Regions from separate parts of the Priestia sp. YIM B13551 genome, predicted to be linked through region 1. Evidence: riboswitches for the same ligand, from Rfam matches in the RefSeq annotation. Region 1 holds a riboswitch; the other holds the start of a gene.
The links. Region 1 has a riboswitch for glycine ahead of ACFX4N_RS25495 (amino acid permease). Riboswitches for the same ligand answer to the same signal wherever they lie in the genome.

Region 1 (6,057 bases):
CTCTTTTTTCTTTGAGCTGTACTTTTATTAATGGGGGAATTGTTAAAATTAAACATCTGTTCTTTTAGAGTAAAAAATATTTTAGTATAGTGAATCGAAATTCCCATAAAGTCTAGATTTAGAAAGTTTTACATCGCTAAAGAGAAATTACATAAGAGGGTTAATGCTTTTAAAACAAACTATAATGACGTGTTTTATACAAATAATAAACGCAAATTCTATCCCAAAACCCAAACCTTTAACCACATCGATAATACTATAGTAATAAAACTAATAAAAAGTATGTACAGAGGTGGCAGAGGTCAAAATGGACTCAATGTTTTTAAAAGGGCTTACGGGCGAAGTGGTAACGCCAAAAGACCCAATTTATGAGGAAGCTCGTCAGGGATAGAATCGTGCTGTTAATAAATTTCCGCTTGTGATTGTATACTGTGAAAAAAAGCAGGATGTTGTGAATGCGATCCGCTGGGCGCGCAAGCATCGTGTTGATATTCGCATTCGATCTGGCGGTCATCATTATGAAGGGTATTCTACGGGTGACTGTGTATTAGTCATTGATATTAGTCGATTAAATGGGTTGAAATTAGATAAAAAACGGAACATTTTAAAGATGGAAGCAGGAGCGGAAAATACGGAAGTGTATGATTTCATCGGTTCGAACGGATATGTGTTTCCAGGAGGAACGTGTCCGACTGTTGGGGTATCTGGCTTTACACTTGGTGGAGGTTGGGGACTTTCGAGCAGACTTTACGGGTTAGGGTGCGACAGCTTGATAGAGCTAGAATTAGTCAATTATGAAGGAAGGCTCATTAAGGCAAACAAATCGTGTAACGCGGATCTTTTTTGGGCATGCCGCGGTGCCGGTGGCGGTAACTTTGGCGTTGTGGTAAGCATGACGTTTCAGCTTCCAAAGCCCACGAACAGCTCTGTGACGCTCGTTCGATTCTTTTATGTAGGTACTACAAAGGAGAAGCAGGCACAAGTGATGAATATATGGCAAAACTGGCTGCCTAAACTGGACAAACGTATGACGCTAGTTGCAAGCATTTTATAATGCAGGAGGAGAAGGGTTAGGCATATTTGCAAACGGATTCTTTTACGGCTCCCCAGAAAGAGCTCGGGAGATTTTGCAGCCTTTTGCAGAAGTAGAAGGGTTTCAAGTAGAGCTGGAATCATTATCTTTTCTTGAAGCGGTAAAAAAAATAGAAGCAACCTATCCTCCGTCTGAAAAATTTAAGTCAACGGGAAGATTTGTGCATAGAAGCTATTCACGTGGTGAGCTTGAAAATCTTGCAGATCTCATACAGCGTCCGGCAGAAGGTTCCGTGTATGATGCGATTTCTTTTTATGCACTAGGAGGAGAAATTCGCCGTGTTGGTAAAAGAGAAACGGCTTTTTTCTACAGAAACGCCAGATATATTATGGGGTTTCAGTCTGTCTGGACAGAAGATGTATTTGCAAGAGCAAACAGAGATTGGCTTCGCAAGCGATTTGAATATATTAAAAGTATTACGGTAGGTTCCTATGTGAATTTTCCTATCAGCAACCTGAGAAACTACGAACGTGAGTATTTTGGAGACAACGCAGAGAGATTAGAAAGAGTGAACAAAAAGTATGATCCGTTTAATGTGTTCAGGTTCCCGCAAGGACTCAGGTAGCGCGAGGAAAAGGATACTAAGTTGACGATTGAAACTGTTCAATTACCTTCTGTCGAAGAAGGTAAATAAATGAAAGTAATCTTTCCTGTTGACAAAGCATCTAACTGGTATTAGAATAAACAACTATTCGACAGTCATTCTATTGATTGAAAAAATTAATACGTAGAAAGCTATGATTGCTATGGATCACACTATAGCAGGAGCAGCTTCTGGAGAGATCGCGATAGTTTCGCGACGCCGAAGGGTTCACAATCTCAGGCAAAAGGACAGAAGAGTACCGGATATTTATTTGGCATGTTACTAATTGGTAGCATGTACCTTAATATTTGTTATTCTTATGACCATGAGATTGGAGCGCATCCAATCTCTTTTTTTTATTGGACTTTATTTGTAGTCCGCACGATCGCATCAAAGGTTTTATTGTTAGGAGGAGTTAGAGTTGGAACAACGAGAATTAAAGAGGGATTTATCCAATCGTCATGTTCAGCTAATCGCGATTGGGGGAACCATTGGTACGGGCTTGTTTTTAGGTTCTGGTAAAGCAATACAGCTTGCAGGTCCCTCTATCATCTTTGCTTATTTAATTGTTGGTATTGCGCTTTTCTTTGTGATGAGAGCGCTAGGAGAACTACTGCTGTCTAAAGCAGGTTATCAATCGTTAACAGATATTGCTGAAGAGTATCTTGGACCGTGGGCGTCATTTGTAACGGGATGGACCTACTGGTTTTGCTGGATTATGACAGCTATGGCTGATGTGATTGCAGTTGGCGTATATGTGAAATATTGGTTCAATATTCCTCAGTGGATTCCCGCACTTATTTGTGTAATCATTTTATTAGGTCTTAACTTATTAACCGTAAAATTATTTGGAGAATTAGAGTTTTGGTTTGCTTTAATAAAGGTTATTACGATTCTTGCATTAATTATTATTGGCGTTATTTTGCTGGTAATGGGATTTAAAACAGACGCGGGATCCGTTACTGTTCAAAACATTTGGAATCACGGAGGACTGTTTCCAAATGGGGTTTCAGGTTTCTTACTTTCATTCCAAATGGTTATATTCGCATACGTCGGGGTTGAATTGGTAGGGGTATCGGCAGCAGAAACATCAAATCCCCAAAAAAATATTCCATCGGCCATTAATAAAATTCCGCTGCGAATCTTATTTTTCTATGTTGGGGCGCTTATCATCCTTTTATTTATTAACCCGTGGATGGAATTAAATGCAGCAGAAAGCCCATTTGTTAAAACCTTTAGTTTAGTCGGAATTCCGCTTGCTGCTGGAATTATTAATTTTGTTGTATTAACTTCAGCCGCTTCTGCTTGTAATAGCGGAATGTTTTCAACAAGCCGTATCTTATATAATTTAAGTAAAAATGACCAAGGGCCATCTAAGTTTGCAAAACTGAACAAAAACCACGTACCAAGCAACGGATTGTTTGTATCTACGCTGGTCATCTCAGCGGGAGCTCTTTTAAGCAAACTTATACCAGACCAAGCTTTCGGCATCGTCACGACCATTAGCGCTATTTGTTTTATTTGGGTGTGGAGTATCATTCTTATTTGCCATCTAAGGTATAAAAAGACGCGTCCGCAGCTGCATGCAGCATCAGCATTCAAAGCACCGTTAACACCATTTATAAACTATGTTGTGCTAGCTTTGTTTGCGGTGATTCTTGTTATTATGCTGTTTTCTGACGCGACGCGCCCAGCCTTATTGTTGACGCCCGTTTGGTTTATTCTCTTATTTATTTTTTACTGGACTAGAAGGAAAAAGAAAATAAAACTTTAAAGGCTAGAAAATCAGCAGGGAATAAACATGATTTTTTATAAAAGAATATAGTAAATTTCTGACCTCATCACTCCGTGATGAGGTCTTTTTAGTGGAGGATAAATAATTGATTTCTACTGCATGAATAAAATGCAGGAAGCAAAGTTTATAGAAGAAAACTAAAAATTTGTTCTAACAGAAAACACAGTGAGAAAGCTCATAGTTTTCTGATAGGAATGTAGAACAAATTGCTTTTCTTCTATGTCTAAAGATGGAATTCCGTCATTTATATGGAAAAGTTTTCATTTTACAGTACAATGGAGGTAGACTTCATTAGATTAAGGTGAACAAACATGAAATGGTTTAAATCTCATACGTTTTGGAAAATCTTCACGATTAATGTGCTTCTTATTTGTACCGTACTGACGCTAATGTTTATTGTTTCAAGAGTGATGCTGCCTAATATTTCTCAAGATCAATATCGACAGGTAACTGATAAAACCGTCAAGAGAATGAAAGAGCAAATTAACGTCGTCATTAAAGATATTTGGAGCCTGGGCGACGAGGTACAGCAAGATCCTATTTTTTTATCGGATGATGAACAAGAAATAGACGAAGAATTGCAGAAAATAGTTAATATTTCACCGTATATCGATAGCGGAACCATTTTTAATGTAAAAGGGTATGTTGAGCATTATTACCCGAATGATTTAAAGAATATGAAACATGTGAACTTAAGTAAAAGAAAATATTTTCAAGAAGCGCTGCGAACCAAAAAAATATATTTAAGCGATGTCGTTTCAGCAGATACAAAGCACTACATTGTGGTGATGGCGATTCCTATTTTGGATGGGCAGCAAAATGTAAAAAAGGTTGTAAATTTAGCGCTGCGAATTGAAGAAAATAAAAGTTTTCAATCCATCTTTCAAACGTTTGATATAGGAGAGAACGGCTATACATTTATTGTAGACCGCAATGGTAGAATTATTTCCCACCCAGAGAAACAGAGAATCGGTGAAAATGCTAAGAAAAATGAAATCGTTCAGAAAACGATGAATCATAAATCAGGATATCAGCGGGTTGTGAACACCGAAGGTAAGTATTTCTTTGCGTCTTTCGAATATATTCCTGTTTTGGATTGGGGAATTGTCGCTGAATTACCCGTTGAAGAAATTTACAGGCCTTATGAAATGTTTGAAAAAACGCTTTGGATCGTTTCAGGCGTTACGATTTTACTGCTTTCTTTTTTTACTGCGTTATATGCAAGGCAAATTGTGAATCCTATTCATAAACTATATGAATTGGCGAGACAAGTAGCGCGCGGGAATTTTAATCAAAAAATTCCGGAACGAGAAATTGAGCGGGGCGAAATCGGTATTTTATCTAAACAGTTTAATGAAATGATTAGCTATATACGCCATTCTAAAGCAAATTTACAGCAAAAAGAAAATCAGCTGCAGGAACAAAAAACGTTTTTAAGACAAGTTATTGACATTAATCCAAGCTATATTTATGCTATCAATCAAAAAAGGGAATTCATTCTCGTTAATGAATCTTTTGCGATGCTCTTAGGTGAAAAATCTGATGACTTAATTGGACAATCGATTGATAAATATCAGTTCAACCTTCAATCAGATCTTTTATATAAAGGGGAGTTTTCAAACTGTACCCAAAAAGGGATGGTATTAGAAGAACAGTTTAAAGATTCGAAAGGAAACCGGCGCTGGGTCGAAACAGCAAAACTTCCTATTATGAATGAAAAACAGGAAGTGATTCAAATGCTGTGCGTATCGACAGATATTACGGAGCGTAAAAAGGCAGAAGAGAAGCTTAGAACTTCTGAGAAGCTTGCCGTGGTAGGAGAACTTGCAGCTGGAGTGGCTCATGAAATCAAAAATCCTTTAACTTCTTTAAAAGGTTTTGTTCACTTATTAAAAGAACAACATCCTAAAGATGCTTTGTATATAGATATCATGGAAACTGAATTAGAACGAATGAATGGAATCGTAGAAGAATTTTTGATGTTAGGAAAACCACAGGTAATGAAGGTTGAATCTTTGAACATGCAAGCGCTTGTTCAAGAAGTGTGCTCACTTCTTGAACCTGAAGCAGTAGAAAAGGAAGTAGCTTTCATATTTGAAAGAGACGACCAGTTACCAAAGGTGTATGGAGATAAAAATCAGTTAAAACAAGTATTTATTAATATTATTAAAAATTCTATCGAAGCAATGCCTGAAGGAGGAGCTATTCATATTACGATTAAAGTAAAAGAAAACCACCTTTGGCTGCAGCTTGCTGATGAAGGACAGGGTATTCCTCCTGAACGGTTAGCGAAGATAGGTGAGCCTTTTTATAGTACAAAAGAAAAAGGTACAGGGTTAGGACTGATGGTCAGCTATCGGATTATTAAAGCTCACCACGCGCAGATGACGTTTTCTAGTCAGTTAGATAAAGGAACAAGTGTGGATATATTGTTTCCAATCATAAAAAAGTAGGGGAACTTCCCCTACTTTTTATTATTATACTTATAATATATCAAAAGCGTTGATGGTACTAAAATAAATGAAAGTGCTAAAGAAGATATCCACAGGTTAACAAGAAGTTAACTGCTGAATTATATAGGATATT
Region 2 (6,057 bases), on a different contig from region 1:
AGGGTGCAGTCCGTTTCCTTTAAAAGACGTAATCGCATCGTACAGCTCGCGTTCTTTTGGCGAGAATTCAACAGGAATGGTTTGAACAATTCGCTTCGTCCATTCGATACCAGTATCGTGGCGGCGATTTCGAATCATAACTTTGTTAACAAGCTCTTTTAAGTGTTCATCGTTTTGCAAAGAGCGTTTTTTAGCGGAAAATAATTCTTCGAAATAGTCTTTATTGCCGAGATGGCCAGGCTTTAAAAGAGAGACTAAGTTAAAAATTTCTTCAATTCGATTTTGAATCGGTGTTGCGGTTAGCAACAGACAAAATTTCTTTTTTAGACTTTGCACAAATTCATAGTTTTTTGTTTTGTTGTTTTTAAGTTTATGAGCTTCATCAATGATGATGAGGTCGTAGTCTTGTTCAAGCACAATTTCTCGATGAGGAGAACGTTTTGCTGTATCAATTGAAGACACAACGATGTCACACTGATCCCACACATATGATTTTCTTTGAGGGACTGCGGGAATATAAAATTTTTGATTCAATTCCATAGCCCACTGTGAAACAAGCGAAGCTGGAACTAAAATGAGAACTTTTTTAACAAGTCCGCGAATCATATATTCCTTCAAAATTAACCCTGCTTCAATCGTTTTCCCCAGTCCTACTTCATCTGCTAAAATGGCTTTCCCATTCATTGTTTCAACTACTTGTTTGGCTACTTCGAGCTGATGAGGAAGCGGCGTTAAATCGGCTAGATGTTTTGGGCTTTGTAGTCCTTCAAATTCTGAGATAAGCGTTTGGTCTTCTATTTCATAGGCAAGTTTATACAAATCCCATGCAGACCAAGGGCCGTCTTGGTCCAATTTAGTTGAGAAGGCTGCTTCCCATGTTTCATCGATGTTTAATTTCACTTTCATGATAAAAATGCTCCTTTGTAAAAAAAATTTATTGAACAAATGATAAGAATCAGGTAGGATAAAAATATATTTAGAAAATTTGAAAAAGAAAATAGATTAGCACTTTACAAATGATTGTGTGAATAAAGATGGATACATCTTTCAGTAGTATGCCCAACTTTACCAACTTTATAGAAGCGAATGACGACACGGGGAGAGACTACTTGAATGTAGCGCCGAAGGAGCAAGCAATAAAATTGTGAATCTCTCAGGCAAAAAGACTCTTGTTTGACGCAGCTCTGGAGAGTGTCTATGCGTTTATAGACCACCCACGAGGCAAACCTATTCGTTTATAGGTAAACTTTCAGGTGAAAAGGACAGAGACTTCCTACTAAATACAGTAGGGGGTTTTCTGTCCTTTTTTGTTTGGATACGTAGTGATCCCCACACTATTTGAAAACTCCCCGTTATGAAAAGTTTCACGTGAAAAAGAGGAGGACATAAATATGACAACAGAATTACACAAAACGCCGCTTTATGATACCTATCAAAAATATGGTGCCAAAACAATTGATTTTGGAGGATGGGCTCTTCCCGTTCAATTTTCTTCTATTAAAGAAGAGCATGAAGCTGTACGTACAAAGGCAGGTCTTTTTGATGTCTCTCATATGGGAGAAATTCTTGTAACAGGAGCTGATAGCTTAGCTTTTCTTCAGCACACGATGACAAATGACGTTTCTACCCTCGTAGATGGAAAAGCGCAGTATACGGCTATGTGTTATGAAGACGGAGGCACGGTAGATGATTTGCTGATTTATAAAAAAGCAGATCAAGAGTATTTGCTAGTCGTAAACGCTGCTAATATTCAAAAAGACTATGAGTGGCTGGTGTCTCACAAACAAGGAGATGTAACGCTCGTTAATCAGTCTGATGAAACTGCGCAGCTAGCTTTACAAGGTCCTGTAGCAGAAAAAGTTTTACAAACGTTAACGAACGAAAATTTATCTTTATTAAAGCCATTTACATTTGCTGATGATGTAGAAGTAGCGAATGTAAAAGCTCTCGTTTCACGTACTGGGTACACCGGGGAAGACGGCTTTGAAATTTATTGTTCTTCAGCTGACGCCTCTCACTTGTGGACGGCTATTTTAGAAGCAGGCAGTGATGAAGGTGTGCTGCCTTGCGGATTAGGAGCTCGCGATACGCTTCGTTTTGAAGCTACTTTGGCTTTATATGGCCAAGAGCTTTCAAAAGATATTACGCCCATTGAAGCTCGAATTGGATTTGCAGTAAAAACGAACAAAGACAGCTTTATTGGAAAAGAAGTGTTAAAAGAACAGCGTGAAAGCGGGGCACCTCGCAAGCTGGTAGGAATTGAAATGATTGATAAAGGTATACCAAGACACGGTTACGAAGTATTTGCAGATGAAGAACAAATTGGATTTGTGACAACAGGTACACAGTCACCGACATTAAAGAAAAACATCGGTTTAGCGCTATTGTCAGCAGAGTATTCAGAGCTTGGTCGGGAAGTAGAAGTGCAGGTTCGAAAAAAACGCTTAAAAGCAAAAGTGGTTTCAACACCTTTTTATAAACGTTCAAAGTAAGCTTTGGGGAGGAATTTAACATGTTACATCGCTATTTACCAATGACAGAACAAGATCAGCAGCAAATGTTAGCAGCAATTGGTGTTTCATCTGTTGATGATTTATTTTCAGATATTCCGCAGCGCGTTCGTTTTCAAGGAGAATACAATATTAAAAAAGCGGCTTCAGAGCCTCAGCTGTTAAAAGAATTAAATAGTATGGCTGCTAAAAATGCTCATTTAAAAGACTATGCTTCTTTTTTAGGAGCAGGAGTTTACGATCATTACATGCCGGTTATTGTTGATCATGTTATTTCTCGTTCGGAATTTTATACGGCCTATACTCCGTATCAACCAGAAATTTCTCAAGGAGAACTTCAGGCCATCTTTGAATTTCAAACAATGATTTGTGAGTTAACGGGGATGGACGTGGCTAATTCTTCTATGTATGACGGAGGAACTGCTTTAGCAGAAGCCGCTATGCTCAGTGCGGGTCAAACAAAAAAGAAAAAAGTACTTGTCTCTGCGGCTGTTCACCCTGAGTCAAAAGATGTGTTAAAAACGTATGCGAAGGGTCAATACATTGAAGTGGTAGAAATCCCTGCAGCAGACGGAGTAACAGATATGATTGCATTGGAAAAAGAGATGGGGAGTGACGTGGCAGCTGTTATTGTCCAATACCCAAATTTCTACGGACAAATCGAGCCGTTAAAAGAAATTGAAGAAATTACTCATCAAGAAAAATGCATGTTTGTGGTTTCAAGCAATCCTTTATCATTAGGTTTACTTACGCCCCCTGGAGAATTCGGAGCTGATATTGTCATTGGAGATGCACAGCCATTTGGTATTCCAAGTCAATTTGGAGGACCGCACTGCGGATACTTTGCAACTACGTCTAAGCTTATGCGGAAAATTCCAGGACGATTAGTAGGGCAAACGGTAGATGAAAACGGTAAGCGAGGGTTTGTTTTAACCCTTCAAGCGCGTGAACAGCATATACGCCGCGATAAAGCGACGTCTAACATTTGTTCAAATCAAGCGTTAAATGCTTTAGCGGCATCAGTTGCAATGACAGCTTTAGGCAAGCAAGGTGTAAAAGAAATGGCGCTGCAAAACTTATCAAAAACGCATTATGCATATGAAGCGTTAAAGGCAAAAGGGATAAATGTAGCATTTGAAGGACCGTTTTTTAACGAATTAGTCGTGAAGCTTCCTGTTTCGGTAACAGAAGCAAACAATCATTTATTAGCATCAAAAATAATTGGCGGTTATGATCTTAGCCGTGATAACCAAGCGCTTGAAAATCACATGCTGCTTGCTTTTACAGAGCTCCGTACAAAAGAGGAAATTGACCAACTTGTAAATGAATTGGGGGATCTTCATGCTTAATCAAAATCAATCACTTATTTTTGAAAGCAGTAAAGAAGGGCGAATCGGCTATTCATTGCCAGAGTTAGATGTGCCGCAAGTAAATGCTGAAGAACTGCTTGGAAAAGCGTATGTGCGTACCAAAGCTCCTGAGCTTCCTGAAGTATCAGAACTCGATATTATGCGTCATTACACCGCGCTTTCAAAACGAAATCACGGAGTAGACTCAGGGTTTTATCCGCTTGGTTCATGTACGATGAAATATAATCCAAAAGTGAATGAACAAGCAGCACGCATTGCTGGGTTTGCGCATATTCATCCGCTTCAAGATGAGCAAACGGTTCAAGGTGCTCTCGAACTTTTATATGATTTACAAGAGCATTTAACAGAAATTACAGGAATGGATGAAGTAACACTTCAGCCAGCAGCAGGTGCTCACGGCGAGTGGACCGGGCTTATGATGATTCGTGCTTATCATGAAGCAAATGGTGAGACGCAGCGAACAAAAGTCATTGTTCCAGACTCAGCTCACGGAACGAACCCGGCTTCGGCAACAGTTGCGGGATTTGAAACGGTAACGGTAAAATCAAACGAACATGGTTTAGTGGACTTAGAGGATTTACGCCGCGTAGTAGGAGAAGATACAGCCGCTTTAATGTTAACAAACCCAAATACCCTAGGGTTATTTGAAGAAGATATTTTAGAAATGGCTGAAATTGTTCACGCAGCAGGTGGAAAGCTTTATTATGATGGTGCAAATTTAAACGCAGTATTAAGTAAAGCCCGTCCTGGAGATATGGGGTTTGACGTTGTGCATTTAAACCTTCATAAAACGTTTACAGGCCCTCATGGAGGAGGCGGTCCTGGCTCTGGTCCGGTAGGGGTAAAAGCAGATTTAATTCCGTATTTGCCTAAACCAGTGCTTGTGAAAACAGAACAAGGCTATCACTTTGACTATAACCGTCCTCAGTCAATTGGACGCGTAAAGCCGTTTTACGGCAACTTCGGTATCAACGTTCGCGCTTATACGTATATTCGTTCAATGGGTCCAGACGGCTTAAAAGCCGTGACGGAAAACGCTGTGCTAAATGCCAACTATATGATGCGTCGTTTAGCAGAACACTATGAGCTTCCGTTTGACCGTCACTGTAAGCACGAATTTGTTTTATCAGGAAAACGTCAGAAAAAGCTTGGCGTGCGCACATTGGATATTGCGAAACGACTGCTTGATTTTGGCTATCATCCGCCGACTATCTACTTCCCGCTTATCGTAGAAGAGTGTATGATGATCGAACCAACGGAAACGGAGTCGAAAGAAACGCTAGATGCGTTTATCGATGCGATGATTCAAATTGCAAAAGAAGCAGAAGAAACGCCTGAAGTCGTACAGGAAGCTCCGCATACAACGGTTGTGAAGCGCCTTGATGAAACGCTGGCAGCGAGAAAGCCAGTTCTTCGCTATCAGAAAGAACTGGCTGTTCAAAACGTCTAACAAAAAACCTCGCCCAAAGGCGAGGTTTTTCTATATACATACCATTATTTTTTCTTTTTTACTTTACCGTTCCACATTTTGAAGCCGCCTTTTAAATCATAGATTTCTTGAACACCGTGGCGACGAAGCATTTGTGCTGCACGTCCTGTGCGCATTCCGCTTTGACAATAGATGTAGACAGGCTGATCTGGACGAAATTCTTTAATGCGCATACGGAACTGTGAAAGAGGAATATTTCGTGCGCCTAAAATATGTCCGTTTTCAAATTCATTCGGTTCACGAATATCAACTAGCTGTGCCTTGCGGTAGCCGGTGCGGAATTCTTCTTCAGTTAACGTTTTCATAATGCGACGTTGGTAAAAGAACATAACGACAGAGTATATGATGATTACTCCAAGTAAAATGAGTACTGCTGTAATTGGTGACATGCTGATTCTTCCTTTCTTCGACAAAATCCATACTCTTATTATATAAGTGAATGAAATTAGAAGTAAAGCGATTTTGCCTTGAATCTAGCGGATTTCTTCCCGAAAATGAAAAAACTACCACATTTGAATTCACAGTTTTATGTTGCTCTTTGCTTTTCCTTAGCTCAATCTTTTGGTAGACTAAAAAACGGATTTATTTTTTATATTACATATAGCTGAGGATGAGGTAGATGAAAGCAAAGTGGAGATTTATTGATTCCAACAACCGTTCGCCTTATTACAATATGGCGTTAGATGAA

Region 2: another riboswitch for glycine. It lies ahead of gcvT (glycine cleavage system aminomethyltransferase GcvT); the one in region 1 lies ahead of ACFX4N_RS25495 (amino acid permease).

What each region holds. Positions count from the first base shown of each region.
Region 1 covers NZ_JBHZOX010000007.1:152,241-158,297, forward strand. Annotated here, with positions in the region: partial or broken gene ACFX4N_RS25490 (FAD-binding oxidoreductase) at 308-1,658, shown strand; glycine riboswitch at 1,858-1,938, shown strand; gene ACFX4N_RS25495 (amino acid permease) at 2,098-3,450, shown strand; gene ACFX4N_RS25500 (PAS domain-containing sensor histidine kinase) at 3,783-5,924, shown strand.
Region 2 covers NZ_JBHZOX010000002.1:1,420,351-1,426,407, reverse strand. Annotated here, with positions in the region: gene ACFX4N_RS16925 (DEAD/DEAH box helicase) at 1-906, opposite strand, end outside; glycine riboswitch at 1,087-1,179, shown strand; gene gcvT (glycine cleavage system aminomethyltransferase GcvT) at 1,392-2,492, shown strand; gene gcvPA (aminomethyl-transferring glycine dehydrogenase subunit GcvPA) at 2,513-3,859, shown strand; gene gcvPB (aminomethyl-transferring glycine dehydrogenase subunit GcvPB) at 3,852-5,330, shown strand; gene ACFX4N_RS16905 (rhodanese-like domain-containing protein) at 5,375-5,758, opposite strand; gene ACFX4N_RS16900 (lipoate--protein ligase family protein) at 5,989-6,057, shown strand, end outside.